Aureispira sp. CCB-E: one gene and its partner. The protein of the gene in region 1 binds, or shares a complex with, the protein of each later gene. Links are inferred from orthologs where the notes say so. Each region holds a gene or a part of one and is shown on either strand. Other genes may lie near its edges.

Region 1 (17,174 bases):
TCATTTAATTGAAGGAGGCGCTAACCTAAGAATCGTACAAGACTTGCTAGGGCATAAATCCATCGTTACAACAGAAATTTACACCCATTTAGACATGGGGTACCTCAAAGAAACAATCCAACTTTTTCACCCTAGACATAGAATAAACGAGTAAAATTTCTTCGTTTATCCCTTATCTTTTTTTTGATTATTTCGGCGCTTGTCGTTCTTATTTTGAATGCCCTTTGAGCGATTGTAAATGGGACTATTCTCCATTGCTTGTTTCCGTTCTCGCTCTATTTTTTTGAATTTTTGACGCGTATACTCTTCTTCAAATGTTCGAATATTTTCGGTATCGCCCAATTTTTCTAGACAATATAAATAATGCGCCAAAATATCTCTTTCAGGAAAAGCATCAGGTTTATTTCCGATAATTAACCAATACATATGAGCAGCAAATCCATAGACTTCCAAATCCAAAGCAATATCGGCATATTCTAGTATGTTCTCGCTAATACTTACTTGATTATCAAACAATAAATTAATTTCGTGTCGTTTGGACATCAAGTATAGGTCTTTACTATTTTTGGCAGGAACATTCATATTATACAAAGGATCACAAGCATAAACAGCAGCTTTGCAATCTTTCCATAATTGAATGATATACTCAGGATCGTGTTCGCTAATCAACAAAGAACGAGAATAGTATTTTTCAAAATTAAAATCAGCAGATTTGGGAAAGTTTTTTAGTTGTGCCTCAAAATGCAAAGCAGCGCTTTCAAAATCTCCCTCAATTTGAAACTTTTTTCCAATTCGAATTTGTTCTCGAACATCATCATAGAGCCATTCCATTCTAAATCCAAATTGTTTATAAAAATTAAGAGCCATTGAATTTTGCTCAGGAAACGCTTGTGCTACATCAAGGTAACGTTTCGCCAAATCAAACTCTCCTTTCGCAATATGAATAGAAATTTTAGATAAAATAACCAATCCATTCCCCGAACCAATTTCCATAGTTGCACGCCAATATTCAGGATTCGCAATAGTCAACTCTTCAGCACTTTTATCGTTGAAAGCTTTGGTTTTTAATATTTTACCAATAGCATTTACTCCTTTTAGTTCAGACCTTAAACTATCTTCATAAAATGCTAAGACTGGAATGACATCTTCGATGACCCAATTCTGGAATAAATCAATTTTGCCTGCTAAGTCTGCTGCTTCAAATTTTGCACGAACTTTTTCTTCTGGCAATGCCACCTTAGGTAAGAATTTTAACTGCGGATTTTCGCAGCCTTTCCCTACCGTAGCTGTAATTAAGTAAGCATATTCCGTCAATTCTGATCGAGGAGGACGAGACAAAGCTTCCAGTCGTCGAATCAAGTGATCTGTCGTTTCTTTGTTTAACTGAGGTCTTGAACTCACCTCAACAAATGCTGGTTTACCCTTTGGCATAGTCACCAAAATCATTACATCATGATTTCCCTTTTCCAAAGCTAAAAAAGCTTTTACAGAAGCCAAGACACGTTTATTCCAAGGATACAAATAATTGGTATCTAAGGTAGCCACCGTAACCATACTATCTGTAAAGTACTCTACTTCAAGCTTTACATCTGCTTGTGCAACAACTAATGAATAAAATGATAAGTATGTAATGCAAAACAATGCGCCTAATCTCATAAGATTGTGGTTGTATTTCGACCATTTAGAATTAAAATGATAGGACTTTTAATCAAAAGGGATGATTAGGGGATTCAATTGCTATAAGAGAGAATCTCCCAGACAGCAACATGAACCTATTCTATTTCTTCTTTGGGAGTGGTTTTATCTAAAATGTAATTAATCTTATCCAATGTTTGACTGTCCTCTTCCATTAAGCCTAACAATTTGCGTTCCAACTGTTCGCTCTTTGTAAATTTAGCCGAATTCTTGAATACAACGTTGGGGTCATTCAAAAAACTGGGATTGGCAAAAAGAACATTGCTGTTCTCTTGAAATAGCTCAATTGCCTTGGTAATATCGCCTCCAATCAAATAGCCTCGTTCTATTTCGGGCTGCTTGGTCATTTTTCGATACAAAAGAATATTTAAAGGAGTGCGATCGGTAATAGCTAGGGTAACTAAAAATGCATTGGTATGTCGTATTTTTTGGGTTCTAAGGACAGAGATGTGCTCAAAACCTTCTACTTCTAAAGCCGATAATAAAAAATCACGTTGAGCAGCGGGGTCTCCACTTCCAAATTGAACCAATATCGTAGAACAAAAGTTTAATGTTCCTGCTATATAATTATAGCGTTTTCTGTTTTTATAGGTATAAGAGGTAGAATCTACATTCAACAAAATATTCTCTCTATAATCTTGTTTTAATCGAAGCGGAGATTTAATATCAGTAAACCCCAACGACTCTACTCGAAGTTCAAAAAAGCCCTTCGGCAAGGTTACCACCCAAGCTTCTTCTCCTACATCGTATTTCATTTCGTATTGTTCTGCCAAGTGCTTTACGCCCCCACTAAACCCATACATATCAATCAAAACCTTTAAGTTAGAACGAGCTTCCCAATACCCATAAGAAGTTTCAATATCGTCATTAGCGGCATCCATAGCGATAACAACACGTATAGAGTCTTTTTTCTGCGCAAAACTAGCAAAAAAACAACTAACTAAACTTCCTACTAAAATCCATTTATATAACATAACAATTCATTTTGATGTGGGTATGGATGATTTTTTTAAACTTTTACAAGAATCAATTTACAATCTTTAATTATACAAAGATTTCACAATCAAAGCAAATAGCCCCAAAATCATATCGTTCTTGCTCTAAAATAACAAAGAATTATGAATTCAAGTCTTCTAAAGCAGATTAATTCATAGGATTTACTTAGAATTGTTCATTCCTTATTCATTACTTTATCTTAAATAATTCTAAAAACACCACCTCAAATTCGTTGTCCTAAAAACGTTATTTTTATGCCATAACAATACAAACTAGATCAGTTTTAATAAAAAAAGCAAAGGATAATACGCTTAAATGATTATCCTTTGCTCTAAAAACTATTCAAAAAAGCAGTTTCTATAATGTCCCTCTGCGAGCTTGCTCTGCTTCAATTGATTCAAACAATGCTTTGAAATTTCCTTTTCCAAAAGACTGTGCACCTTTGCGTTGAATAATCTCAAAAAACATCGTTGGACGATCTACTACAGGTTTTGTAAAGATTTGTAACAAGTATCCTTCATCATCTCTATCAACCAAAATACCCAATTCTTTTAACTTCAGTATTTCTTCGTCAATTTCGCCAACACGATCTAATACCGTATCATAATACGTTCCTGGTACATATAGAAATTCGATTCCACGAGCAGTCATTTCTTTTACGGTTGCTAGAATGTCATCGGTTGCGACTGCAATGTGCTGAATCCCTGCTCCTTGATAGAAGTCTAAATATTCCTCAATTTGAGATTTTTTCTTTCCTTCTGCTGGTTCGTTAATAGGGAATTTTACTCGACCATTGCCATTGGTCATCACTTTTGACATCAAAGCAGTATATTCTGTGGAGATATCCTTGTCATCGAAACTAATTAAATTGGCAAAGCCCATAACATTAGCATAGTAATCTACCCACGTATTCATTTCTCCCCAACCTACATTACCAACCATATGGTCGATATACTTCAAACCAACTGGTGCAGGGTTGTAATTTGATTTCCATTCTTTGAAGCCTGGCATAAAAATACCATTATAATTCTTGCGCTCTACAAAAATATGTACTGTATCTCCATAAGTATGAATTCCAGAACGAACAATTTCTCCATGTTCGTCTTTCTCAACCGTTGGCTCCATAAATGGCTTTCCGCCACGCTTTGTCGTTTCCTCAAATGCCTTCGTAGCATCGTCTACCCAAAGAGCAACCACCTTAACTCCATCTCCATGTTTCTTAATATGCTCTGCAATAGGTCCATCAGCATCCATTGGTGTTGTTAAAACCAATCGTATTTTATCTTGAACCAATACATAAGAGGTACGATCTTTCACCCCTGTTTCTAAACCACAATATGCCAAAGACTGAAAGCCAAAAGCTGTTTTATAAAAGTGTGCTGATTGCTTGGCATTGCCCACATACAGCTCTACATAATCCGTTCCTAACAATGGCAAGAAATCCTCTGCTTCTTCAAAGATTTTTTCGATGCCATAATTTACATTCTCTAAATTTTTTAAATCGTTTGCCATGATTATTTTATTTTGATAGAGTAAAACTCTTTTAGTACACTGCAACAGAAATTTGTGATTGTTATTATAATAGTAGTTAGCTACGCTGCTACTTCGTGGTAGCTCCCTACGATCGTGAGCTCGCATAGCTCGGTTCGCTGCTACTGCGTGGTTTCAACAAACTATGTATAAAATACTTTTGATAAAATTCAAGAGCACTCACAACTTGATAAGCTCCGTTATCAAAACACCAATACTCGTTTAAAAATCTATTTTCCAGTGTATTTAAGTTAATGATAATAATTTTTTGCTAAATCGCACTTACTGTACCATCCTTTGTCAAGTATTTTAGATAAATAGCAAATAGTGTATGAATTTAGCAACTATAATTCAACAGCCCAATAGACTTTGTAAAGTACCTAGTTTTACAAAGTCCAATACTTACCACATGGCACTACTTTGAATGGCCAATTTAATGCGTTGTTTTTCTGAAATTTTACTAATTAAATTATAGTTCATTGTTTATTATTTCTAATAGTAGTTAGTTGTGTTGCTACGCTGCCGTTTCAACCTACTAACGTTTAGTGTTCTAACCAAGATAAATAATAATTAGGATCTTGAATTTCCAAAGCTGCTTCTGTAATTTGGAATGGTCGGAAAGGATCAACCATTACAGCTAATTCTTCTGTATCTTCTACACCGATACTCCGTTCCGCAGCGCCAGGATGTGGTCCATGAGGAATGCCTCCTGGATGTAGTGTAATCTGACCTCTTTCAATATTATTACGACTCATAAAATCACCATCTACATAATACAACACTTCATCTGAATCAATGTTGCTATGGTTGTATGGTGCAGGAATCGCCTTAGGATGGTAATCGTATTTTCTGGGGCAGAAAGAACACACTACAAATCCCGCACCTGCAAAAGTTTGGTGCACTGGTGGCGGTTGGTGTACTCGCCCTGTAATTGGCTCAAAGTCATGAATAGAAAAAATGTAAGGATAATGGTATCCATCCCAACCTACAGCATCAAACGGATGTGTTGCATAGGTATAAGGAAAAATCATTCCTTGTTTCTTAATCAACACCTTAAAATCACCATGCTCATCGTGCGTTTTTAAATTTTGTGGGGTACGAATGTCTCGCTCACAAAAAGGAGCATGCTCCATTAGTTGTCCTTGATTGTTTTGATAACGCTTTGGAAAGCGAATAGGGCTAAATGATTCTAAAACAAACAAACGATTTTTCTCTGTCTTAAATTCAATTTGATAGATGGTTCCTCTAGGTAAGACAATGTAATCTCCATATTCAAAATCTAAATCTCCGTAAATCGTATGCACGGTTCCTTCCCCTTCATGGACAAAAAGCATTTCATCTGCATCTGCATTTTTGTAGTAATAATCCATTGGAGCTCCTTTGGGAGCGGCAACACCAATTTGCAAATCATTGTTTACCATCAGAACCACACGACTTTTGAGATAATCTGCTTCTGGTTTGACAGCAAATGTTTTTAAAGACAAAGACTTTAAATTCTTTTTAATTGCAATTTTAGGCTCCACAGAATAAGGTTCTCCAACTTCTTTGACCAATGTAGGAGGATGTACGTGATAGATAAGCGAGTAGTTGGCATCAAAGCCTTCTGTACTCACCAACTCTTCTGCATACAAACTACCATCTTCCTTGCGAAATTGTGTGTGTCGCTTTTGTGGAATTTTTCCTAGTTTTTGATAAAAAGCCATAATTATTTAGGTACTTTTTTTAGTAGAATTGTGGTTAAGTAATATATTTCAGATATTCCAAAAGTACAAAAAAACTACGATTTAAAAGCTCTTTACAACCTTTCTTATAGAAAAAACTATGCGAGTTAGCCTTCTACCAACTCGCCTTGTCTTTTTTGTAGCAACAAGTAGTTTGAACCATGAATTACTGGCCTTCAAACAGTTTTTTATTAGGTAACTGTTTCCATCTCACGGAAGTCAACAGGCACAACCCTTGAAATTCCTTTTACCATCGTTACTCCATACATAATATCCACCGCTTCCATTGTTTTCTTATTGTGGGTCACAATGACAAACTGAGAATTTTTAGAAAAATCCTTAATGATATTATTAAACTTCGCAATATTCGCATCGTCCAATGGCGCATCTACCTCATCAAAAATACAGAATGGCGCAGGTTTTAAAAGATACAAAGAGAACAACAAAGCCGTTGCTGTTAAGGTTTTTTCACCTCCTGAGAGTTGGTTGATAGACAAAGGACGTTTGCCTTTGGGTTTGGCAACAATTTCGATTTTAGACTCCAGTGGCGTTTCGGGACTCATCAACTTCAAGTCGCACGTATCATCTTTATGAAATAGACTACGGAATACTTCCACAAAGTAAGTTCTAGCTTGATTAAAAGCAACCATAAAACGTTCGGTTGCCTTCGATTCAATCTCGGCAATCGTCGCCAATAAATTTTCTTTGGATTTCAACAAATCATCTCTTTGCTCAATGATCAATTTATTGCGCTCTTGAATTTCATCATACGCCTCAATGGCCATAGGATTGATTGGACCATAATTCGTCAAACGCTGTCTCAATTGTTCTACGTTCGATTCTAAAACAGCTTCCTCAAATTCAGGGTTAGGAGCTTCGTTTACTAGATCATTGATCTTCACCTCAAACTCGACATTCAAGCGTTCTGCAATAGAGGTCAATTTTAGTTTTACCTCATTAAATTTATTATCCAACTTACCAATTAACTCTAATAATTGTGTTTGTTGACGCTGTTTGTCTCGCAGTTTTTTTTCAGTTTCTACAATATTTCCCCTTGCTTCAAAGTACGCTTTTTCTGCTTGACCTACCTGTTCTTGATACGTTTTTTTTACCTCATACCACTCTTCCAACTGTATATTAGCTGCTTCAATTTCTTTTTGAGTAGACGTTAAGTCTCCACCTGATTCGTTCAATACTTCTTCATCTCGTTTGCGTTGATCTTTTAATTCTTTGTATTGACGATGGCTAAAGTCCAATTCTTTTTCGATTGAAGCCATACCATTTTGATGACGAACCTGTTCAATATGCTTTTTATTATAATTGGAAGAAGCCTCTGCCATGTCTTCCGCAATATTTTGTACAGAAGCATCCTTTTCAGAAACCGTTTCTCTTAGTTGCACCAATTGCTTTTGCACTTTAGCTAGTTCTCCCCGAACGCCTTCTTGAGCTACTTGGTATGTTTTAATTTGCTCCAAATAGCTTTCCTTCTGTTCCTCTGTTTCTTTCTTAAATTGTTCAAAACTCTCTAATTTACTTTTTATCGTAATAGCCTGTCGGACAGTATCATTTAGTTGTTTTTCTAACTTCTGAATCTCTACTTGCTGATTGTTCTGACGCAGATTCTGTTGCACCAATCTCAAATCTTTTACCTCATTTTCCAAAACTTGAGCTGCCTCTGTAAGCGTTTCAATTTGAGTTTCTAGCAATTCTAAATTTTTCTTTCGGCCTATCTTTTTACCCTCAAAAGCACCAACAGAACCTCCTCGAACAGAGTATCCACGTTGTGTGTATTTCCCATCCTTAGTCAACCAAATTGTTTGCCCATTTAATTCTTCAACTCCGACCTTTTCATCAACAATATACACATCCCCTAGCAAGTGCTCCGCTAGAGCTTGATATTTAGCATCATACTCCAATACCTCTAAAGCCCAAGTTCCTTTGTTTGTAATCTTCTCTTTTGTGTGTGTGGTAGGAAACTGCTCCATCAAAAAGAAATTCGCTTTCCCTTTTTGATGTTGATCTAGCAGCTCAATTGCTTGCAACGCTTCCGTAAAATTTTGAACAACATAATAACTCAAATAAGCTTCTAAGTAATTCTCAACAGCGGCTCTGTACTCTGGTTGACAATAAAATACATCTGATAGTAAAGGCGCATTGTCTGACCAAGAACGATTTTTGCTTAAAAATTTGATAGATTCTGAAAACCCATCCATATTCTCTACCAAGCTTTTAAGCAATTTATATTCGTTTCGTTTTGAATCCAAATTGCGATTCTTGCCACTCAAACTCTCTTTTGCAACTTCCAGTTTCTGTTCGTTTTCCTCCAATTGCTTTTTTCGTAGTGCCTCTGCTGCCCTTAACCCTTCCAAAGTAGTCTCTTGCTCTTGTTGGGCAGTGGCAAGTTGACTAGCTTGAGCCGTAATGCCCGCTACTTCAGAAGTTCTTTGCTCCAAAACTCGTTCTAAGCGTTCAATACTTTTAGAAGCAGATTCTTCTTGATTTTGCAAAACAGCTGCCTTTTTTTCCTGTTCAAAAAGCGCATTATTTAATGTTTTTTGCTCTACCAAAAATGCTTCTAATTCTTTCTTGACATTGCCATGTTTGTTGCGAATTTTTTCTAGAATTTCCTTAGCTTCTGCCAATTGGCTACTCAACTCCTTTCCTAATTTATATTGCTCATCTAGTTGTTCGCTTTGCAGCTCTATATTTTGTTCTGTCTCAGCAATTCTCTTTCTATTCGAGGCTATACGTTCATCTAATTTTTCATTATTTTGTTGTAAGAACAACGATTTTTGGGTCAGAATCTTTTTATCATTTTCTTTCCCTTTGATTTTTCCTACTAAACTATTCAATTGCTTTTGAGCATCTGCCAATGCCTTTTCTTTTTCCACATTGCCATTTTTTTCTCGCTCTACTCGTTTCTCCAATTGAATTACTTCCTGATCTAGAGCCTTTTTATTTTCTCGCTCCTCATCAATTTGTTTGTCCAGTGTTTTATAAGCTGTCTTACACTCTGATATTTTAAAATAACTCAATTCCAAGCTTAGCCGACGATATTCGTCCTTTAGCTCAAAATAGCGTTTGGCTCGTTTCGCTTGACGTTCCAAGCTCTTTAAGTTTTTTTGAATTTCAAACAACAAATCCTCCACCCTAGACAAGTCAGCTTCTGTGGCTTTTAATTTGCTAAACGTTTCCTTTTTTCTTGTTTTGTATTTAGAAATACCTGCCGCCTGTTCAAACAATTTAAGACGCGAATTATCTTTGTCTTGCAACAAATCATCCACCATCCCCAGCGCAATAATCGCATAAGAATCAGATCCCATACCCGTATCTACCAACAAGTTAGAAATATCTTTTAAACGACATTTCACACCATTCAATTGGTACTCACTAGACCCATCTTTGTACAAAATTCTCTTGATAGAAACTTCTTGGTATTCCAAAGGCAAAATACCTTTATCATTAATAAACGTCAAAGTTACCTCTGCCAAGCCAGATGCTTTACGACTTTTGGTTCCATTAAAGATAACACTAGTCATGCTTTCCGAGCGCAACTGACTTGTTTTTTGCTCTCCCAACACCCAACGAATGGAATCTACAATATTTGACTTCCCACAACCATTAGAACCTACGATTCCAATAACATCTTCTCCAAAATTAATTACCGTACGATCAGCAAAACTCTTGAAGCCTTTTATATCTAAACTTTTTAAACGCATTTAATTATGATTAAACATTCTTCATTCTCAGCAACTTAACTCAAACAAACCTTACTTTAAAGATTCTATAAATTGCTCTATTTTTTGAAAGCCTGTAAAGATAATCAGCTAAAAGGACATTTCAGTATAAAGCATAAAAAAAGTCATTTCCAATCTAATATTGAAAATGACTTTAAGATACTCAAAGGTATCGTGTATCTATAATTTTTTATGATTGTCTAGCACCTCCTTTTAAGCCAATACATTGTCAAAGGTACCAACAAATAGATTACTGTTGTCTCAAAAGAAATTATCTTAAAACTTGATTTGATCGGCAGTTACCTCTTTTCCATCTATAACTAACTTGTATTTAGACAAATCCACCTCTCCTTTGTATTTAGAAGTAGAGATCACCTTAACTTCCATATTCAAATCTTCTTTAATTGCCTTCATTTTTTTAATCATCTCGGCAGCCTCCTCAGCATTATTAGAGCGAGCAGCAATTGTTTCTGTATTGATTTCTTTAGACAATATACCTGCATCATTCAAAGCAAAGTACCCCGGTGTCTTAACCGTAATATTAATCTCTTCTTCTAGGTCTTTTCCACCAATTGTAATAGACTTAGACAAATTAGGTGCTGAAACTATATACACCTCTCCATCTTTTCCACCATCAATTGAATAACGACCAGCTTTTACCAGTTGTCCTAAAATTGCATCTGGAACATTTGCCTTAATTTCTAACTCTACTCGAATAGTACCTTCGTCCCATGGTGCGGACTCCATTCCTTTGTTTTTAATGTCAATTTGTACATTAGGACAATCTTCAGGATTTAAAGTTTTCACCAAAGTTTTGTCAGAGTCTTGAGCAAAAATAGTAGATGTAGTAAAAAGAAGAGCGAATAAAAAAGAAAATACTTTCATGTTGTTGAAGTTTTATTTTTAGGAATGGTCAAAAATAAGTTATTTAGGTGTGGATTTTAGCAGGATAACAAGAATAGCATTCCTAACATTTAAATCTATTCTCATCAAAAAAGGGGCTCTTTCTCTATTAAGGAATTGTTATAATAGAGAAAAAAAATGAATTGAAAAAATTATAATTGTTAACTTTTGCAATAATTAGCTAGGCTGCTACTTCGCAGTCGTTGAAACTATGCAGTAGCAGCGTAACAAACTAGTGCTTTTGCTAGTGGCGTTTTTATTAGTCCTCAAAATCATTCAATGACATTCCACCAATAATAATATCTCCATACATAGCTTCCACTTCTTTTAGAGTAGAGTTTGGAGTCAATGTTTTTTTCTTGCCTTGAATAAAACCTGCGTTGCCTGCTTCTCCTTCTTTAGAAAGTGCAGGATTAGCTTTGCTTGCTTCGTTATCCTTTTGGGCATCTTTAGATTTTTTATACACAAAGCGATATTGTACGTCCACCTTTTCTTTAATTTGACGCATTTCCTTAATCATCTTTGTTGCTTCTTTCATATTTTCTGATCGACCAACAACAGCTTCCACCATTCCTCCAGGGAAATTCTTCTGAAGTACTCCTTCCGAAACAGCATAATATCCAGGCGTTTTGATAAAAATTCGAACATGATCGTCTAAATCTGTCCCACCAATAGAAACAGCTTTATCTAGGTTTTTAGCTTTAATAATAAATGTCTCGCCATCAATTTCAGAAGACAACGTATAACGCCCAGCTTTTACTAATTGTGCCAAAACAGCTTCTGGAAAATTGGCTGTAATCTCTAATTCAACACGAATAAACCCTTCATCCCAAGGTGTAGACTCAATCCCTTTGTTTCTAAAATCAAAGTTAATGGATGAAGTTCCCTTAGGATCCATTGTTTTTACTAATGTTTTGTCAGATTCTTTTTGTGCAAACGTGGTACTTACAGTTAATAATAGTGCAAGAAATAGCATTGCTTTTTTCATACTTAAGATATATGTTTTTTATTTTGGGTAAAAAAACGACCTCTAGAGAAGTTCTGTTTCTAAAACGATAAATGATGTATAATATTGTTTTTTATTATAGACATTCACTTACAGTCATTTTGTTATTGTATAGTCAATATATTTGACCTTTTATGTTCTTACATTTTTTTGACACTACAGTTTAACGAAGAAGAGTCAAAAATGATTCCGTTTTTTGTATTTTATTATTTTTTTTCTGGTGGTATAATTGACTAATCCAGCTAAAGAATTTCTGCTTTATTCATAACCAACTGTATATTAGTCCCTATCTTTTCTTCTAGATAAATTTCACGTGTTCCTACAATTCGTCCCAAAAGAGCCTCTGAGGTGTGGCGAATGGTTACTAATTTTAAATTTTCTGTTTTTTCAATTTCATAGTCCATTTCCAAATCAGCTACTAATGCCTTTATTTTTTCAGGGTCATCATTCACACAAACAGAAAAAGCTAATGCTGTATTTTGGGTCATATTTACTTTAATGCGATGTTTTGCCAATGCTTCAAAGAGTTTTGCAAATTTGGTTTCATCAACAAAGAAAAAATCTTTAGAAATTATTCTTAGCAAAGCCTGTTCCTTCTTAACAACAATCATTGGAGGGTATTGAACCAAATCAAAAGCCCCTATTACCGTACCTTTTCCTTCGGGATGCACAAAAGACTTGACATACAAAGGAATTTTTTTATTCTGTAAAGGACGAATAGTTTTAGGATGAATAACTTGTGCTCCATAATAGGTCATCTCAATCGCCTCTGAATAAGAAAGTTGTTCGATTAATGTCGTATCATCAAATAACCGAGGATCTGCTGTCAACACACCTGGTACATCTTTCCAAATTGACATATCTTGCGCATTCAAACAATAAGAAAAAATAGCTGCTGTAAAATCAGAACCTTCTCGTCCTAAAGTAGTTGTAAAATTCTCTGTCGTTCCTCCCAAAAAACCTTGCGTTATAACCAAGCCTTTTTTTAATAAAGCTGGCACCGTTGCTTGAATGGCTCGCTCTGTTTCTTCCCAATTTATATTGGCATCTCTATAAGTATTGTCTGTCTGAATACAATCTCTAACATCCAACCAAGTTGTTTTTAGATTTACTTCATTAAAATAAGCACTAACAATGGTTGTTGATAGCAACTCCCCTACGCTTACAATCTGATCATACAGATAATCAAACTCATCCTGTGGCTCTTCCTCTAGTATCCATTGCAAGTCAATAAAAATATCATGTATCTCACTATAAACAGGATGATCTGTATTATCAAACAAACCTTCAAGCAAGGCTTTGTGATGCTCCTTTACCTTATTTAAACACGCTTCCATCTGTTTTATATCCCACTCCCAATAAGCCTTCAAAACCAATTCCATTGCATTGGTGGTCTTGCCTGAAGCTGAGATAACAATAGCTAACTGGTCGTTAGGAAAACGACGCACAATACTGGCTACATTTCGAATTGATTCAGCATCTTTGATAGATGCTCCTCCAAATTTAAATACTCGCATTTTTAAATTAGTTTGTACGATTATTCGCCCGCTAAAAAATCAAATTAAATCAGTTATTGCAGGAGCTTCGTTTCACGAGTGCTGCGCAATTGATCATTAACGGACTATTAATGATAGAATGTTTAGTAAAGCAAAAAAGTCACCTTTCGATTTACCTAATATTTTTGCCTGTTACTTAATTAAATTAATAACTCCCATCAACCTATTTAAAATTGATGATGTAGGCACTTTAGTAAATAGTTATGATCACTATTCCTTAAGACTACTCAAAGATAGATTTAATGTATAAAGTCTCAATTTTTTCTTACATTTTTGAAAAAAAAAGCCCGTACAGATTTTAATTCATTACAGTCCATCTTATAAAAAGAAGCATTAATCTTTTTCTAGTATTTATTTGTAGAATTGATTGTAATAGCGTTAAGAACTTTGTTACTTTTGCTTAAAAATTTGTTATTCGCTTGTAGAGGATAAGGCATACCTATTTTTTATTTTTAGATTTGTGTTACCTTTATATTTTTTTTACAATAAGTTTTTTTTCTTTAAAAATACTGAAAACCAATTCTGTACCCAATAGAATAGTACTATCAAATAGTATCTATTTTTTAATTCCTTTTAATCCAATATGGTGAACTATAATAGCTTTGCAAGCTCAAAGCTTCAACATAAAAAGAAACAAAAAATTAAGTGCGTCAATAAATTATTGCTTTAGAGTTATGGAGTCAGAATAAGGGATTTGAAGATCCTTATATTTGGCATATTTTTAGAATCAATAAATAACATTTGGGGATTTTTTGTATTGAGAAAGAACTACGAATAGTATTATTTTTTCATTTTAATCAATTCAGAGGGTCATTCTTAATCATGCCTAATCGCCCATTTGACATAATTTTCTTGTAAAGTATTCATAAACTAAAAGTGTTTTTTACTGTTATCATTCCAAAAGACAAAGACCAATTTGTATATGTATAAAATATCAATCATACTACTTTCAATCATACTTGTTGTTATCTCTAATACTTGTGCAGCACAAGAAACCCAAGTTATTTATTTAGAAAACCCATCGTTTGAAGATCAGCCTCGTCCTGGTCGTACTCCTGATGGATGGGCAGATTGTGGTCACAGCCAAGAATCTCCTCCAGATGTTCAGCCTTATGGTGGATTTAATGTAACACGTCCTGCCCAAGACGGTAGAACTTATATTGGCTTGGTTAGTCGAGATAACAAAACATGGGAAGCCGTGGCGCAACGATTGACAGATCCACTAAAGCAAGGCTCTTGTTATAAATTTAGTTTGCATGCTTGCAAATCACCAATTTATATGAGTCCGACACGTAAAAACCAAAGTCAACCTATTAATTTTAACAAAGGCTTAGTTTTGAGAATTTGGGGAGGAAACAGCTACTGTGATCGGGCAGAATTGTTAGATGAATTAAAAGATCCTATTGATCATGTTGATTGGAGAAGTTATGACTTTGAATTTAATCCTAAAGATGGTGATTATAACTATATTTGTATCGAAGCATACTACAAAACACCTACTTTTTCTTGGTATAATGGCAATGTATTGATTGATAACGCTTCTGAAATTTTTTCTTGTGAAATTCCAACAGATCCTATTGCTATCAACGAACCAATAGATAATACACCTCCCAAAAACAATCCTAAACCACAAGATAAAACAACCACTCCCAAAGAAGATCCTTTGGATAAAAATAGGAAACCAAATGTTTCGGCAGAGAACATCAAAACAATAGATAAAGGAAATTTTGAACCCGATAACATTAATAGCAAAGACATAAAGGTAGGACACAAATTCCGCCTAGAAAAACTTTATTTCCCTGCAGACTCTTCTTCAATTACCAATAACGGAGAAAAAGTGCTTATAGAACTCTATCGATTCTTAAAAGACAACCCCAATTTAGCATTAGAAATAGGCGGTCATACAAATGGTTTGCCTCCTGATGACTACTGCGATCGTTTATCGACACAACGTGCTAAAAATGTAGTCAATTATCTGAAAAGAGAAGGGATTAGCTTGGATCGAATGAGTTATAAAGGCTACGGTAAACGACAACCAATTGGCGACAACAAAACCAAAGCTGGGCAAAGGCAAAACCAACGAGTAGAAATCATTATTACAGATATTTCGGTGCGAACCAATAACAAGTGATATTAGTGCGCTTGCACCTCACTAACAAGCAGCCCTGTTAATCAAAGATTAACAGGGCTGCTCTCTATTATTCATATTCAAACTTCCTACTTGATTAATTTAACAACCGAATTAGCCAAGGGCAGTGTGCGGGATTCGTTTCCTTCTTTGTATTTCAAATCAACCACTACCTTTACAGTATGCTCTCCTGCTTTTAATTCTTGGATTTTTGTTCTAAATTTGGAAGCACTGTTTGAATCTCTTCCCCACAACACAATAGGCAAAGAAGTCTCTTTTTCACAAATAGAAGCTGTTAATTCTACATCAACAGACTCTATCAATACTCCATCTATATAATAGTGCGTTGTGTACGAACATGATTTGCTTTCCCCCACACCTCTATTCAGATTTTGAATAGATTTAGGCAGGTAGATACGACCATAAACGGTCTCTTCTGCTGTTTTAAACGTCGATTGAAGCAGCTTTTTATCCACATCTTTGACTGGAACAAATTGAGTCGACCACAAAATATTGGTTACATTCTCTTGATGCAAATCATCTATCAAACCATTGTCTTTAACGGGTTGATACATTGCAGGAATTTTAGTTCCATACAAAGGCAACAAGGCATTTTTACCAACTGTTAGATCAAAGCTTCCCGTTGCCAAAGGCGTGGCTAGATCATAAGGCTCTTTTTTATCCTTCATTACATACAATGCCACTTTTATGGAATGTGTATGAACAGGCAGCGCACGTGCGGCAACCGCTCTCATCCATGTAACAAGTGGATTATTTTTTTGAGACAACACATAAAGTAATAAATCATCTTTAGGTCCCCAACTATCCTTATAGTCCATTGCCAAAGCATGGAATTCCTTCATATTAACACTTAAAGCTACATCAAACTCATCAATAGAAGCAGCTTTAGTTGATCCTAAGGCAAATGCATCTGTCAAGAACTCTAAGCCATCAAAGTCTATCTTAAGCACCCCATAGACATCTTGACCGTCCCCTTCTTGCTCTTTGATCAATTGCTCTAAAGGCTGTTCTAGGCTAATTCTTAAATATAAGTCATCCTCAACAGGAATTGTTTTTTGAGCTTTTGTACTACGGAATTCATTATGTGCTGTAATTTGTTGTCCTACAGAAGAAAACGCCAATAACAAAAAAAGAAAACTGCAAGCTCCAAATTTTAGCTTTTGCATAATTATGGTTTTATATAAAATTCGATATACAATTTTAGTAGTTCGTTGATTATTCCCTGCGGTCATGAGGTCGCAAGCTTAGTTACCTGCGGTGCTACTTCGTGGTAGCTCCCTGCGGTCATGAGCTCGCACAGCTCGGTTCGCTGCTACTGCGTGGTTTCAACGAACTATTGCAAGTTACTAGGCAACAATTATTTTAAGTAATTCTTTAACATAAATATATGTAGCTCCACGATATAGTTTGGTACGTTTCTTTTTATTGCTCAAAAGCAAATTGGACAATATTAGCCCCCATTTGAAGTGCTTTGGTACGCATTTCTTCGGTATCGTTGTGCACTTCTTGATCTTCCCATCCATCACCTAAATCTGTTTCATAACTATAATAACAAACCACTCTACCTTCCCATATCAAAGCAAATCCTTGTGCGGGTTTGCCATCATGTTTATGAATTTTAGGTATTCCCGTTTTAAATTCAAACGTCTTGTGATAAATTTCGTGCGTAAAAGGTAGCTCTACCCAATCCAATTCAGGAAAGACTTGTTTCATTGCGATACGAACAAAAGGATCCATACCATAATTATCATCAATATGCAAAAAGCCCCCAGACTGTAAGTACAATCTCAAATTTTCTGCATCAGCATCCGAAAAAACGACGTTTCCATGCCCAGTCATGTGCATAAAAGCATAGTTAAAAATCTCTGCACTTCCCACTTC
Region 2 (16,131 bases), 2.0 Mb from region 1 along the record:
GAAGCAATAGAAAAAGCCAATCAACAATGTATGTTGTCTCAAAAGATGGCTGCTAACTATTTGGCAGTAGCAATGGATTTGAATGGTCAACACCAAGCGCAACAATTAGAGAAAGACAAACTTGTTTTTCAAAAGCAATTGGAAGAACTCAAATCATTTGCTCAAACGGCTTCTTTAAAAAATGCACTGGCTTCTGTAAGCACTCAATGGGAACGTTGCCAAACGGTCTTTAGATCTGAATTGGTTAAAGAGGATGTTGCTTCTTTGTTGGAGGTAAGCCAAGAAATGTTAGTAGCTTGTGAGTCGGTTGTCAAGGAAATTAATGAAACAGCCAACAGACAGCAAGTAACAACGATTAATGCTGCCGCACATCTAAGAACTCGAACTGAACAGGTGTTGTTGTATTGCTTGGCAGGGCGTTGGAGTCAAAAAAGCTATGAAAATGAATTGAATGAGATTTTCTCTGAATATGAAAAATCATTAAAACTTTTTCACAATTATATGGACGATGCGCCTGCATTGACCAATCAATTAACGTCGATAGAGCGCTACTTCAAACGTTTTAAAGAATATGGTTTGAAAGCCAATGACGTTGATTTATATGCTTTGTTAAGTGTGCATAACGTCTTGTTACTAGAAACTGAGAAACTAACTAAATCTTCTAGTGAAGTAACACTGTTTTAACTTACTTAAATATGTAAATGATTGGTATTTTTTATAGAGGGCCCAACTGAGCAACTTGCTTGGTTGGGTTTCTTATTGTATTGGTGTATTAAGTAATACTCCGTTGATTAGCTCCCTGCGGTCGTGAGATCGCTATCGCTTAGTTGTTTAGTTTTCCTACAAAAAACATAAAAAAGCATCTTGCATTAGTTTGATTATCAGTCTTTTAGTATAAAGGTTGGCGAAAGTGCATCTTGCTGATAATCAACTGCGAAGCACTCATGCAATAAATTAATACGATTTTTCAACGGAGTAATGTTAAGTAATCGTTCAAAAAAATAACAAGTACCACGCAGTAGCAGCATAGCTAAAACAGCCTTCTTTTTGCGCTACTCTTCATTAGAAAAACTTGTCTTAGCTCGCTAAGCCTTCCTTTTTCTTCTTGGATTAGCAAAAAAATAATCCCATTTTTTGTTCTTATTTTTTCTGACCACTTACTTAAGTTGGCTACAAGAACATTGTATGGCATCGTGTTCATGTTATTATAGGAGTATTTTGCACCATCTTTCTACTTGTCTAGAAAAAAAATCATATTTTTTATAAAATTTTTTAGGCGCTAGGCAACCTTTTTAGTCATTCTATACTAAGCACTGATAGAATGATAATTATCACAGATATGAATTTGGAAGACCAACTACTTATTAAGAGAAGTTTGAAAGGTGACGAAAAAGCAATAGAAATGCTTTACACTCGTCACAAGCAATACTGGTTTGGTATCTGTCTGCGGTATGCAAGCAATCGGTTTGAGGCACACGATGTTTTTCAGGAAGCTGTTAGTAGTGTTTTTGAAAAGTTAAATCAATTTAAGCCCCAAAAAGGTAGTTTTAAAGCTTGGTCCAATCGAATTTTTGTCAATGCGGCATTTCTATATTTAAAAAAACACCAATGGCAACAGTCTTTTAAAGATTTAGATTTGGTCGAAGATGAAATGGACATGTCAGAAAGTACGCTAGGAAAAATCACCGCAAAAGAATTGACCCAATTGATTCAACAATTACCCTTTGGATATCGAGTTGTCTTTAATATGCGCGAAATTGAAGGTTACTCACATTACGAAATTGCTCAAATTCTTGGAATTTCAATTGGTACTTCCAAATCACAACTCTTTAAAGCTAAAAAAGCTTTGAGGGCAAAAATTAAAATTTTGTTTTAACACACACTTCTTTATCAGGATAAAAAAACTGATACAAGAATCAAAAAACGTAATTATGGTTGCTAGAAATTCAAGAGTATTGTTGTTTATTGGTTTATTATGCATGGCTTATAGTATGACTCAAGCTCAAACTCTAATTAGAGAAAGCAATAGAACCAATGAGATTGAAAAGAGTTGGAAAATGGAATGGGGAATTCTTACAGGAGTAGGAGTATCTAATGTTTTAAAACCAGAAAGTAATCCAACCCTTAAAATGCCAGAAGGAAAGGGAACGTATCGAGTAATGTATGCAGCAAGACCAGAAGCACAGATCGGTGTTTTTGGAGAAATAGGTAAGACAAAGAGTATTTTTTCTTTTCAAATACATTTTGCTTATACCATGCGTGCTATTCCTGAGCCTGTATTTTATAGTTACAACGATGACATCAAGGATGTATACAAGTCTACTTATTTGAATGGAGGAACTGTTAGCGCCTTATTTTGTTTCAAACCAGTTGATAAGTTTAAAGTTGGAGTGGGTATAGAGGCGACAAATTTTTTGGTAACAGAAGGAGTAAAGAACTCGGATATAGGAGAATATACAGAATGGTATAGTAGTTCTGCTGGTTTTAAATTGATGTTGTCATACAAAGTAAGCCCTAGAGTAGATATCAATGTCTACGGGCGTGCAGGACATATTTTTGATTTTGATAAGAAAAACTTGATGCCAGATGATATTTCAGCAGGAATGACAGTTGGATATAGATTGTGTGGAAAAGAGGTTCGATACAAAGCAAAAATAGAGGAGGAGAAAAAAGTATATAGATTGGATTATCAATAGTTAGCTACGCTGCTACTTCGTGGTCGTTGAGAAACTTTATTAGTTTACTTCGTGAGTGCTGCGCAGTTGATAATCAATAAGTTGTGTGTTTGTTGTGTTCTGTGTTAAGGTTTTGGTTATCAAGCTGATATAAATGTTGTTTTTTATTTTTTTTGTAAAAAAGTAAACAACTAAGCGATAGCGATCTCACGACCGCAGGGAGCTAATCAACGAACTACTAATTATAATAAGTAGCACAATAAATTAGAAGGTTTGCAATGGGCTACTAGTTGGCTGTTTTCAAATCTTCTAATTTCCTTTAGAAGCTATTTAAAAAAGTTTATAGAGGTACGTTTATGAGACTGTTAATAAATGGCAAGAATTCTTTGGTGGATGTGTTGTAGCTTTACCCTAGTATTAATATTGAGAATAAGATGGAAGATAATAACAACAACTTAGGAGATTTTTTTAGAAAAAGGCTGTCCTCAATAGAAGGAGAGGATGCTGACTGGTTTCATCCGGATCCTAGAACAGATGATGTCGTCTTGCAAAATCTTATTGGCGCTTCTAAAAATAGAAAAAAAACATATTGGTTAAAGTATTTGTTGCCTGCTTTGTTGATATTGGCAATGTTGGCGTATATTTTTTATCTAAAGCATCATATTGCTCAATTAGAATATGCCCAAGCTACTTCAAATACTCAAACTATAAATACCACTCCATCATTAAAGCCATTAACAACATCTATCAATACTCATCAAAACATTACTTTAGACCAAACGACTTCAAGCACAACAGACAAAACAGAATGGACCACAACATCTATTGATTCCAATACAATTAAACAAACGGAGCTGGATAAGGAAATTACAAAAAAAGCAAATATAATAGAGGCTTTAAAAGCAGAAAAACAGCACCTTCAAACGTTACTTGCTCAACAAAATAAAACGATTCAAACACTAGAGTATCAATTGGATCAAAATAATTATGTTGCTAATGTAATCAATAGGGAAGAGGGAAGAAACGAAAAACCAATACTAAGCACTTCGAATGGAGACCAAAAGGCTTCATCCATATTGTCTAATGCTAAAAAAGCAAGGTTGAATTCTGATGATTTACAACCAAAAACTCAACAGAAGAAGGCTGTTGTTAAAGCTGTTACAGCAGAAGGAAATAAATCTATGGATGATTTACAGGTTATTGCACCTAGTCTATTGGCAATTCCATCAACAATACCTAAGGCAACTCCTGATTATTCTTTCTCCTTAAAAAAGAAGAAAAAAAGAGAGCTACATTCGCTAGAAGTTGGCTTTCAAGTTGGTTTACAAGCTCTATTTACAGAAAAGGAAATTGATATTCTCAACCAAAGAATTATAGCGGATAAAGAATTAACCTCAGAACGATTAATAGAACCTTATGTGGGAGCGAATATAGCTTATTCTCCATTCAAAAATATATGGGTAAGAGCAGGAATACAATTGGGAGGAAGCAAGGACTTTTGGGGGCAACGAATGGGAATTGTTTATAGCGATGCACAGGAATACTTATTGCCTTCGGGAGATGTTGGAAGTGACTTGATCGTCAATACGTCTACAGGATATACAAAGGCTATCAATACCTTACAGTTAACAGTTCCTAGTACAACGACGGATGGCGATTTGGTAGAATTAGATTACTGGGAAGAGCTAGAAACTACACACATCCAAATTCCTCTGAGTGTCGAGTATCATTTTGACTCAAAAAGATGGCAGCCTTTTATTTATGCTGGTGCCAAATGGAATGTTTTTCGTTATGAATATAAGACGTCTAATATAAATGTAATGTCAAACGATCAAGCAATTAATTTTGCACTTAATGAAGACAATGCGAATACCAAAACATTACAATACATGAGTTTTATGACAGGGGCTGGTTTGAGTTGGAATGTGCGTCCTCATTTTTCTTTGAGAACAACATTAGGGGTAGAGAATAACTTTATGTTAAAAGAAAACAAGAGTACGGATTCTAGTTATTCAAAGAGTGGGCTATTTGCCAACTTTGGGGTGTATTATAAACTTTAGTTAATCGCGAAAGGGGGCGCTAAGTTGAGATTTAGTTGTGCTGTTGTTATGTAATTGTGGAGTAGTTTGGGTATAAATGCTTGGATTAGGATTTGTTTTTGATGAAAAAATGGGAAATACAAAAAGAAGGCTGCCAAGGCACACTCCCTTAGACAGCCTCTATACACAGTTTAAGGATACTTTATCTATTATTCAATGACAACTTTTCCACTTCCTAGTAGTTCATTATCAACAGTGGCACGGTACATATAAATACCTGCAGAAAGTTGATTGCGTTGAATCTCAAATTGAGTTTTGTTCGTTTGTATGGATGCAACACGCTCTCCTAAGGCATTGTAAAGTTCAAATAAAATAGGTGCTTCGCCCTCATAGTTATCTATAGATACAGCAGCAGAACCACTGAATGGATTAGGAGCAATAGTAACATTTCCTATTGGATTACCTTCCAAAGCACTTATGTCATTGTCTACATCTGCTTCAAAAGAAGCTTCTATCGATTCGTTTTTAAGTCGTTGAGCCATTTCGTTGTCTTCTATCCAAATGTATTCGTTGGTGTCTTCGGTAATAGTAGATGGATCAATTCTACAGTTGGGGTCAACACGAATAAGAGCTGTTTTGCATTGCCAAGATGGCGTACCTGTACAAATGCTAACTCGATAAAATCTTGCTTGCCCAGTGGATAGGTTGCCACCAATTAAAATATTTCCTTCTCTACTAGCGTCGGTTCCTGTATATCGAGCACCTGTACCAAATGTCGTTGCCAAACCTTGCAGATTGATGTTGTTAGGTGCTTGTCCACTAATCCAGCCCCCCCATTCATATTCGAAGGTTCTATTCCACCATTCATTAGACTCTTGAACACCTATGTAGTAAGCAGTTTCACAGCTAGTAGAAGCTGCATTGATTTTGATGTTACTAATACATGTATTAATATAGCCACTAGCAGGAATGGCTGTTCCATTTACATTAAAATTAGGGGTAGCAGGTGTAGTGCCAACTGTAATGCTGTTGGTATAGCCTACTGTAAGCGTTTCCCAACCAATGCAAATCGGCTTTCTACGTTCTACTTTTACATAAGCTCGATAGGTGCCTGGAGAAGTGGGCACATTATAAAAAAATGTATTGCTCCAAACACTAGATGCTTGGAATACTTGAGGAGAACCAACAGCTACACCATTTCTTTGTAGCTCAACTGTGTAACGAATTGGGTTATTACCACAACCGCCAATACAATCGACATTGACATACTGCGGGCAGTGGTGGTAAGCTACTTTGAATTTTTTTTGTGGTGGATTACCACAAACAGAAAAGTTTTGAGTGGTGTAAGAGTTGCCCAATGGACTCGTTTTGTACCAAGTTAATTGGCGGAGTTGTGCATTACTATAATTAGTAAATACAAAAAGAAAACATAATAAAATTAGGTTTTTCATGATCATTGTTTAAAAGTTATAAGGATGGTTATAAAATCATATTATGGGGGAATTATGTGAGGTTACTAAAGCGTAACTTTCTTATGCAATATTATGACATATTATTTGTGGAGTTATAACCAATTTTGGGCAATTCTTACAAGTCAGAAGAATAGTTGAAAGAATGGAATGCTTTGTTTATGGGATGTTGGAGAGCCTGTTGATTACATCCAATAGTAGTTAATTTATAAAAAAAAAACACCATCCAAAGATTGGATGATGTTTGAGGTTAGGGAAAATCCCAACTCTATTTTATGTTATAATATAGGTTAAGAGCGAATGACTTTTTCCTTAGGTTTGGGGATATGGCGTTGTTGTAAATTGAGTTTTGCTGTTTCATACTTCATTGTAAGTGTGCCAGTACTTTTGGCTAACTTCTGGATACTTTTGTTGTATAAATCTACTTTTTCATTGATAACATTACCTTTTTTATCAAAGGCAGAGACCATATCTGGATATAGTTTTTTAGAGGCATCCTTATAAAAATCTACTAGTTTTTCTGCTTGACCAATAGCGGTAGCATCCTCTTTGATACGCTCGATTTTTTTCAAGCGTTTGCTAGCATTGTTGGCTGCTTTAACCATGTTTTTAACTTCTTCTTTTGCCTTACTAGGATTTTTTTCATTCAATGCTTTGACAATGGCAGCATCGGCATATTGTACTTCTAAGGTTGCTAAATTCAATTCTTGTAGATAATTGTTAATTCTATTGATTTTGGCTAATAACGTCTCGTGATTATCACCCTCATCGGTCATTTGAATATTATTTGCTTTGGCAAATTCTTCAATACTTTTGACCATTGAGCTCATTGCCTTGCCTAGTTTATCTACATCCTTGTCTATCAACTCTGTTTCAATCAACACCGCTTCAAAACAATCCAAACAACCTGCTTTGTCAATTGCAGTAGCTGTATAGTTGTTATTGCCTAATAAAAGCATTATATCCAAGACCTTAACCGCATTAGATTTGATGCCTTTGTCGTCTTCAAAAGCTTTTAAACTAGCAAATCGATCGTGAATTTTTTGAGAAGATGCTAATAAACTTTGGCGTTTGGCTTCTGCCTCAGCGCTACCTGTGTGTGCTAAGAAAGAGGAGTATTCAATCTGCATTTCTTGCATTAATGCAAACTCTTTATTAAAGTACTCGATATACTCTACAGGAGAACTAAATCCTTGAGCATTGATAAGTGAAATAGATAGAAAAAATAGGCAGTTTATTGTTAATAAAAATCGCATAGGTAATTTGTTTATTATTGTATAATAGTTAGTTTGTCGTCTTCTGTTTGCGGTTGTAGTTGATAATAAGTTACTTGATTATCAAAATTTTGTTATAGGTTTTGGTACTTGGTTATTGACCCTTTGCAAGGACTTCAAGAGATGAAGTTATGATAGTCTAAAAATCAATCTATTAGTTTCTTAGGGGCATAAGAAAGCCCTATCACAAGTTATGAAAGAATAACTGTAATTTTTAGGATAAAGTTCATCTCTAGTAAGAATGGCAGCTCCTACTATAATTTTTTGTTTAGGTGCTTACATCTGTGATTTGCTCACTAGTCATTCCAAAACGACGCTCTCTGTTTTGAAAATTAAGAATAGCTTCGTAAAAATGTTTCTTGCGAAAATCGGGCCAAAAAACAGGGGTGAAGAAAAGTTCGGCATAAGCCAATTGCCAAAGTAGGAAATTACTAATTCTAGATTCCCCACTCGTACGAATCATCAATTCTGGATCAGGAAAGTCCTTTGTACTCAAAGCATGTTTGATACTGTCCTCGTCAATATCGTCAATAGCAATTTCTCCACTGACTGCTTGACGAGCGATATCTTTGACCGCTTCGATAATTTCCCATTTAGAACTATAACTCAGGGCGAGAATTAAGGTCATACGTGTGTTATCTTTGGTACTTTCAATTGCTTCTAGCAACTCTTTTTGAGCAGCAGAAGGAAGCATATTGATGTTGCCAATCATTTGCAGCCGAATTTGGTTTTTATTTAATGTAGCAATTTCTTTTCGAATCGTTGACACCAAGAGGGTCATCAAAGCTGTAACTTCAAATTTTGGACGATTCCAATTTTCTGTAGAAAAAGCATACAATGTCATATACTGAATGCCTAATTCTGCGCCAGCTTCTGTTACTTCTCGTACTGAGTGAACACCATTTTTGTGTCCAAAAACGCGTGCTTTACCTTGCTGTTTTGCCCAGCGACCATTTCCATCCATAATGATGGCAACATGTTTTGGTAGATTGTTTAAATCTATTTGATCTTTTAGCTCCATTAATATTATTTTTCCCTAATTTTGTGTCTATTTGGGATAGATTGTATTAATTGACAATACCTGTATTTTTGCATCTATACCCTAAAATGCTTTTATGCACGAACGACAAAGTTAATACTATTAATTTTGAATTAAAAAGAATAGTTAGCTTGTTCCGCTCATTTGACCATTAAAAACACTAAAATTGACTTATAAAATAAAACTTCCTGAGTTTGAAGGGCCGTTTGATCTCTTACTCTTCTTTATAGAACGAGATGAACTGGACATTTATGATATTCCAATATCTTCTATTACAAATGATTTTTTGGAATACTTGCGGGAAATGGAAGAATTAAATATAGACACAGCAAGTGAGTTTATTTTAGTAGCCTCAACATTGATGAGAATCAAAGCCAAGATGCTCTTGCCTCGAAAAGAATTAGATGAAGATGGCAATGAAATTGATCCTCGTAAGGAATTAGTTGAACGATTGTTGGAGTACAGACGTTACAAAGAAGTTTTGGAAGAGTTGCGTCAAATGGAGGCAACCCGTGCAGCAAGAACACATCGAGGAAATGTTTTGGACGAAGTCCAGCAAATGACCTCTGCGGCATTAGCCGATGCAGAACTAGAGAACCTATCCTTATTTCGTTTGTTACAAGCGTATGAACGAGTCTTGTCTACTTTTGAATTTAGGATGGAAAAAACTATACATACTGTTGTCCATTATCATTATACGATAGAAGAACGAAGAGATTTTTTATTAAGTAGTTTAACTACAAAAAAGAATCTTTCTTTTAGAGGTATCTTTAGCAATTGTGAAAATCGACTGCATGCAATTTTTACTTTTTTGGCGATTTTGGACTTGATGCAGCAAGAACTAATTATCTTTGTAGAGGGAAATGGTGGTTTTAACGATTTTACGATTAAAGCTCCACCAATAGATCATATATTGGGGACAAATGAAGAGGAAGAATAGGCTGTTTACTTCGTAAGTGCTTTGCTTTTAGTTAGCTGTGTTGCTACTTCGTGGTTTATAAAATTTTTTCCTAGACGATTACTTATGTTGAATTAAATTAGCTTTGTTACTCCCTGTAGTTGTGAGCTCGCACAGTTCAGTGCTACAATGTGCAACTTCGTAAGTGTTGGTTACATAGTTGATAATCAAATTTTTAATACTTTTAACACTGAAAATAATACCTGCTGATTATCGGTTTGATGCGATTTTTCAGCGAATTATTGATTACAATAAATAAAAAGAATAATGAGCGAAATGGAATCTGTAGACAACCAGTCTATTAAGGAGCAGGAAGAAGAACACGCAGGCGTCTTAAATTCTATTAGTCCATTTAGAATTTTTTTGGCGGCAATGATTGGGTTATCGGTTGTTGTGTATATGTTCGTCAAGGATTTTAATGCAGAAGAATTTAGTAAAATTGAATTTAGTAGCCACGTATTTACATGGATTGGAATGGCTGCTTTTTTTATGTGTTTTCGCCATTTTTGCTATATGGTACGGTTGAGGATTATTACCAATGGCTTCTTTTCATGGAAAAAATGTTTTGAGTTGGTGATGATGTGGGAATTTAGTTCTGCTGTAACACCAACGAGTGTAGGAGGAGCAGCAGTGGCTATGTTTGCGATAGCGCAAGAAAAGCTGGCTGCTGGAAAAACAGCAATGATAGTGTTGTATACAGTTATTGTAGATACTTTCTCTTTCTTATCAGCATTGCTTGTTTTCTTTCTACTATTCGGACCTCTTATGATTCAACCAGGATCAGATACTATAGCACATCTTTGGCACGATAGTGAGTGGGGAATTGCCTTTGTTTTTGCTTATAGTTTGATGTTGGTCTATGGAGGTATTTTTTTCTATGGAGTATTAGTTGATGCCAAAAAGCTAGAAAACCTGCTGCTTTGGTTCTGCAAAATTCCATTCTTGAAACGTTTTAGAGAAAAAGCGATCAAGATAACAGACGATATGGATTTGGCTTCAGAAGAGCTCAAAACTCAAAAATGGACGTTTCATATCGGTACCTATATTAGTACTATGTGTGCATGGGCTTCTCGTTTTATGGTATTAAACTGTTTGATTGTTGCTTTTGTTGCTTATTCTCCTAACCCTGAAATTCAAGCGCATTATAACGACTTTATGCACGGGCAATTAAACTTTACAGCATTCTGGGAACAATTGTTTATTTATGCTCGTCAGCAAGCGATGTATGTAATTATGGCTGTTATGCCTAGTCCAGGAGGAGCAGGGGTTGCTGAGTATGCATTCAAAACATTCCACTTTGATTATATACCAACAGAAGCTACAGGTATTGCAGCAGCAGGAACTTTAATGGTTATCATGGCGACAATTTGGCGTACATTTACGTATTATGTATATCTTTTAGTGGGGGCTATTGTTGTCCCTAATTGGGTTGGCAAAATTATTAAACGAAACAAAGAAGAAGCCTTAATGAGAAAACAAGGTATTGTAATAGAAGATCCAACTACCTACGATTCTTTGATTTCGGACAAGAAAGATTAATCTAGCTATCGAATTGGATGCGTTTTGGTGAAAAATACTTTGTAGAAAATAATAGAATTTAGCGAGGAATCATGTACTAAAGATTTAATTTGCAATATTATGAACATACTAAAATTAAGTTGGAACTATCTAGCCGATAAACCATTTTCGACCTTACTGAGTACTGTTTTAGTAGCATTAGGAGTAAGTTTGACATCGATTTTGTTTTTGTTAAACAAGCAATTTCAAGATCGATTGTATAAAAATATAGAAGGAGTGGATTTGGTCGTTGGTGCAAAAGGTAGCCCTTTGCAAATGATTTTGTCTTCGGTGTACCATATTGATGCACCAACAGGAAATATTCCTCTCAAAGAATCTTTTGTTGTTACCAAAAACCCATACATCCAAAAGGCAATTCCTTTGGCATTGGGAGATAGCTACAATGGATTTAGGATTGTCGGAACAGACAGCCAATATATTGCTCATTTTAACGCAGAAATAGCTGAAGGTCGTTTGATAGAAAAAGACTTGGAAGTAAACGTAGGGGCACGTGCAGCGAAAAAGCTAGGTCTTAAAATAGGGAGTACATTTTACGGTTCTCATGGATTAGTTCAAGAAGGCGGACATGTACATGAAACCTATGCTTATGAAGTGGTTGGAATTTTAAAAGAGACAAATCTGATCTTGGATCAATTAATTTTAACAAACGTGTCTACTGTTTGGAGAATGCATGACGATCACGACCATGGTAGCCACGACCATGGCGACGGACATAGTCATGACGATCACGATCACGGCAGCCACGATCACGGCGACGGACACAGCCATGATGCTCACGATCACGGCAGCCACGACCACGGAGACGGACACAGCCATGATGCTCACGACCACGGCAGCCACGACCATGGAGACGGACACAGTCATGATGCTCACGACCACGGCAGCCACGACCACGGCGATGGACACAGTCATGATGCTCACGACCACGGCAGCCACGACCACGGCGATGGACATAGCCATGATAATCACGACCACGGAGATAAAAAAGTTCAAAATTTACCTCCAATATCCAAAGAAGGAAAAGAAGTAACGGCTTATTTAGTACAATATAAAAAGGATGGAGAAGGAAATACCTCCATGCGCGCCGTAGTAGAAGCTGCCCAAATTATTGAAGATAACAGCGAGAGCTTGGGCTATGCTAAACCTGCTATTCAGTTGCAACGTTTGTTAGAAATGACAGGATTGGGGATGGATTTTTTAACTGCTTTAGCCTTTATTATCATCATTATTTCTGCATTTAGTATGTTCATTTCTTTGTACAATTCTTTAAAAGAAAGACGCTATGAAATTGCCTTGATGCGCGTGATGGGGGCAACACCTTCTAAGCTGTTTATAATGATAGTTTTAGAAGGATTGTTGGTTGCTGTTTTTGGTCTTTTGTTGGGCTTGTTGGTGAGTCATATAGGGGTAGAAGTTATGGCAGCCGATTTGGAAGAAACGTATAAATATACCTTTTCAGGTTTTATCTTTTTGTGGGAGGAAGTATATCTGGGGCTTGGTGCTTTGTTAATTGGCTTTTTGGCAGCTATTATACCCGCCTTGCAAGCTTACAATGCAGATATCTCTGAAACGCTTTCTAATTCTTAAATGACTTTTGTTGATAGTGCATGCATCTTCAAGAATTAACACTAAGTAATTTTAAAAATTACGATAATCAAGTATTGCAACTCTCTACAAAGCTCAATTGCTTTGTAGGAGAGAATGGTATGGGAAAAACGAACCTTTTGGATGCCATTCATTATTTGTGTATGTGCAAAAGTCACTTTAGCTTGCCAGATCGTCAGGTTGTTCGACATGGAGAAGACTTTTTTAGGATAGAAGGATATTTAGAGCGAGGAGAAAAACGAGAACAAGTGGTTTGTAAGTATGCGCCCAAAATCAAAAAAGTGATGGAGCGAAATAAAGTCACTTACAAACGTTTGGCAGATCACATTGGCTTGTTTCCGATGATTATGATTACGCCTGACGATACCTTGTTGATAACAGAAGGAAGTGAGAATCGCCGCCAGTTTGTGGATGTATTGTTAGTACAATTGGATGCGAATTATCTCAATCATTTGATGGTTTATAATAAAGTCTTGCAACAACGAAATGCTTTTCTCAAAAGTTTTAAGCATCCTTTGGACGTTAATTTTGAATTGTTGGAAATCTACAACCAACAACTGCTTATTCCTGCCAATTATATTTATCAGGAACGTCAAAAAATTATTGCTAAGTTAAAGCCTATTTTTCAAACTTATTACAAAATCATATCGGGGGATAAAGAGCAAGTAGATTTGAGTTATCACTCGCAATTGTCAGAACAAAAATTAGAACGTTTGTTTGCTGAAAGTCAAGAAAAGGATACTTGGTTGCAACGAACAACAAAGGGTATACACAAGGATGATTTAAAATTATTAATTAATGATTATCCTGTAAAAAAGTTTGCTTCACAAGGTCAATTAAAATCTTATTTGCTGGCTTTAAAGTTGGCGCAATATGAGTTGCTGCGCCAAGAATCTGATGTTGCGCCGTTGGTTTTGTTAGATGATATTTTTGACAAACTAGACAAAAAGCGAGTGCAACAATTGTTGGAACTGCTTTTGGAGCGTGATTTTGGACAAATATTTATCACAGATACACACGAAAATAGAATCGCAAAGATTGTCACTGGATTGGGAACCGATTTTAAACAATTTCATGTTTCTAATGGCATGGCTTCTGAAATGGTGCGCTTGTAATTTTTTATCTATAAAATCCTATACCATGAAATCAATTATGTTATTCTTCCTACTTTTGGGAATGTTCTCTACGACTGTTGCTCAAACGCCTGAGTATTATTACGAGAAGGGAATTGAAGTAGCAACATCTGAACAATATGAAAAAGCACTTCAGTTTTTTAAACGAGCGATAGAATTAAAGCCTAATTATTGGCAAGCCTATTTTTCGAAAGGTTCTGTAAAGTTCAGGCAGAACGAATATGAAGCTGCTGTTGCAGCTTATGACAAGGCTATTCAAATAAAAAACAATGCACCTGAAATTTATTATGAACGAGGACGGGCTAAAGTAGAATTAAAGCAATATGAGTCTGCCTTGATGGACTATAATAAGGTGATTGAATTAGATAGGAATTATCAGTATATTTATAATGCTAGAGCAGTTTGTAAAAAATATTTGGATGATTTGGAAGGGGCAATTCGAGATTATAATAGTGCTATAAAGCAAGATCCCACGAATTACATAACTATTTATAATCGCGCTGTAATGAAACAATTATTAGAAAACTATACAGCTGCTGTTAAGGATTTTGATATTGTAATAAAGCTAAAACCTGATGATTTTTATTCTTATATTCATAGAGGGAACTTAAACAGAAAATTAGGGCAGTACGCTGAGGCTTTTGACGATTTGAATAAAGCAATCAAATTAAATCCTGAGTCGTGGTATGGATATAATAATAGAGGCATGGTCAAAGATGCTATTGGAGATTACGAAGGAGCTATAGAAGATTTTAATAGTGCTATAAAGTTGGATTTGAGGCAGCCTTATCCTTATAATAACCGTGGTTACGCTTATTATCACTTAAAAAACTATGAAACAGCCTTGAGAGATTGCACGTATTCTTTGGAGCTAGATGCCAATAACTCTTATGCTTATTATTATCGAGGATTAATTTTAAACGCATTGAACCGAACAGAAGAAGCTTGCCAAGATTTTCACAAGGCAGAAGAATTGGGGTATCCCAAAATGGGAGCAGAGTTGGAGGCTTGTCGTTAAAACAAAAATAGGAAGGATGGAGTACGCTTATAAAATATTAGATTTATTAGCAACCGCAGAAGTAGAAAATATAGAGCTGGCTTATCAACTGTTGCAACCTTACGTGAGCGAAGATGCTTTGACAGAGATTTATTTAATGTACTTTGTCACAGATGACGAAACCTTGCGCCAAGAACTTCGTGGTTTGTTAGAAATCTATGCTCCTAAGCAATTTTTTGACTTTTCAAGTCCTTCTAATCATTTGCAAGGGCGTTCGGTATGGTCTCCTAATTATATGTTTAGAGGCAACCTAAATCCATACATCGAAACAGGGGTTTTAGAGGCTAAAAAAGTACTGTACTTTTTTGAACACTTACTTCCTATTGAAGAAATGCACCCTAGTATCAAAGGCTTATTTTTGGAGCATGGAACCCACCAACAAATCGAAAAGGCAATTGAAGCGTCTAAAAAGAAAAATATTTTGATCTTAAATGCGTGCAATTTAACCAAAATCCCTTCCATTGTTTTGACTTTTAAAGGTTTGAGGCGTTTGGAATTGCTGCAAAACTATATAGAGGAACTTCCTGAGCATTTCTTTGAGCGTTTACCAAGTTTGACAACCTTGCTGTTGAAAAACAACCAATTAAAGACCTTGCCCAAAGGGGTGAATCATTTGCAAAAACTTCAATTGCTGGATATAAGTGATAATGAATTGGAAGCATTACCAAACGAAATTGGAGCCCTAACGCATTTGCAGACATTAAATGTCAAGAACAATCGTTTAAAAGAATTGCCAATCTCATTGGCCAATTGCCAGCAGTTGGAAAATTTGTATTTGCGTGGGAATAAGTTCAACCACATTCCTAAAATTATTTTGCATTTTAACCTAAAACAAGTCTCAGGAATTAAAGGCTTTGACCGAGCAAAAACGAGTACTGAATTTTTGAAATTTTTGCAAGCTCTACACAAGAGTTCTTTATCTATGGTCGATAAAGAAAAACAGTTTCATTTGTTTACAGATCATAAAAAAGAAATTAAAGAAAATTTAGGGATTAAAGATTTATTGGCTTGTTTAAGTTTTCAAAATGAGGTGGTAAGAAGTAGAGCGCTGGGATATTTGTTAAATTGGCCAGGAAGTACGTTGGTTGAAAATCCAATTAAGCAGGGAGACGAAGTATTACTGATTGGGGATACGAATTTAAAGAAAAAAACAATTAAAACACGCCTAAAAAAAAGTGGAATTGCTTATACAACACAATTAACGCCATCAACAACACATGTTGTTTTGGGAATAAAGCCTAAAAATTTTGAGTGGGTTGAAAATCAAAAGATTACTTTTTTGACAGAGCAAGATTTAAATCAGT

What was found.
Region 2: the proteins of smc (region 1) and QP953_RS11140 are in contact, whole or in part, in a crystal structure (PDB 3ZGX), measured with the Bacillus subtilis proteins. The link is inferred for Aureispira sp. CCB-E from one-to-one orthologs.

The regions. Positions count from the first base shown.
Region 1 is NZ_CP133671.1:4,951,397-4,968,570, forward strand. What follows is about bases 5,934-9,964. They hold smc (chromosome segregation protein SMC), read right to left. Parts: upstream 9,662-9,964; coding sequence 6,134-9,661; downstream 5,934-6,133. Other genes in these bases: QP953_RS19130 (hypothetical protein), read right to left, coding at 9,956-9,964. In the rest of the region: site-specific tyrosine recombinase XerD, read left to right, coding at 1-154; QP953_RS19105 (hypothetical protein), read right to left, coding at 166-1,656; QP953_RS19110 (hypothetical protein), read right to left, coding at 1,773-2,669; hppD (4-hydroxyphenylpyruvate dioxygenase), read right to left, coding at 3,049-4,203; QP953_RS19120 (homogentisate 1,2-dioxygenase), read right to left, coding at 4,764-5,924; more of QP953_RS19130, read right to left, coding at 9,965-10,564; QP953_RS19135 (hypothetical protein), read right to left, coding at 10,842-11,570; QP953_RS19140 (aspartate kinase), read right to left, coding at 11,831-13,105; QP953_RS19145 (OmpA family protein), read left to right, coding at 14,067-15,275; QP953_RS19150 (hypothetical protein), read right to left, coding at 15,362-16,459; QP953_RS19155 (DUF4159 domain-containing protein), read right to left, coding at 16,716-17,174. UniProt on the Bacillus subtilis protein: Required for chromosome condensation and partitioning.
Region 2 is NZ_CP133671.1:2,945,002-2,961,132, forward strand. The notes cover bases 7,562-10,549. They hold QP953_RS11140 (ScpA family protein), read left to right. Parts: upstream 7,562-8,662; coding sequence 8,663-9,436; downstream 9,437-10,549. Other genes in these bases: QP953_RS11135 (isoprenyl transferase), read right to left, coding at 7,726-8,478; QP953_RS11145 (lysylphosphatidylglycerol synthase transmembrane domain-containing protein), read left to right, coding at 9,722-10,549. Also shown: QP953_RS11105 (type IV pili methyl-accepting chemotaxis transducer N-terminal domain-containing protein), read left to right, coding at 1-684; QP953_RS11110 (RNA polymerase sigma factor), read left to right, coding at 1,322-1,876; QP953_RS11115 (hypothetical protein), read left to right, coding at 1,932-2,696; QP953_RS11120 (hypothetical protein), read left to right, coding at 3,110-4,735; QP953_RS11125 (T9SS type A sorting domain-containing protein), read right to left, coding at 4,924-6,165; QP953_RS11130 (hypothetical protein), read right to left, coding at 6,474-7,439; more of QP953_RS11145, read left to right, coding at 10,550-10,993; QP953_RS11150 (FtsX-like permease family protein), read left to right, coding at 11,093-12,619; DNA replication/repair protein RecF, read left to right, coding at 12,640-13,752; QP953_RS11160 (tetratricopeptide repeat protein), read left to right, coding at 13,778-14,788; QP953_RS11165 (leucine-rich repeat domain-containing protein), read left to right, coding at 14,805-16,131. UniProt on the Bacillus subtilis protein: Participates in chromosomal partition during cell division. May act via the formation of a condensin-like complex containing Smc and ScpB that pull DNA away from mid-cell into both cell halves.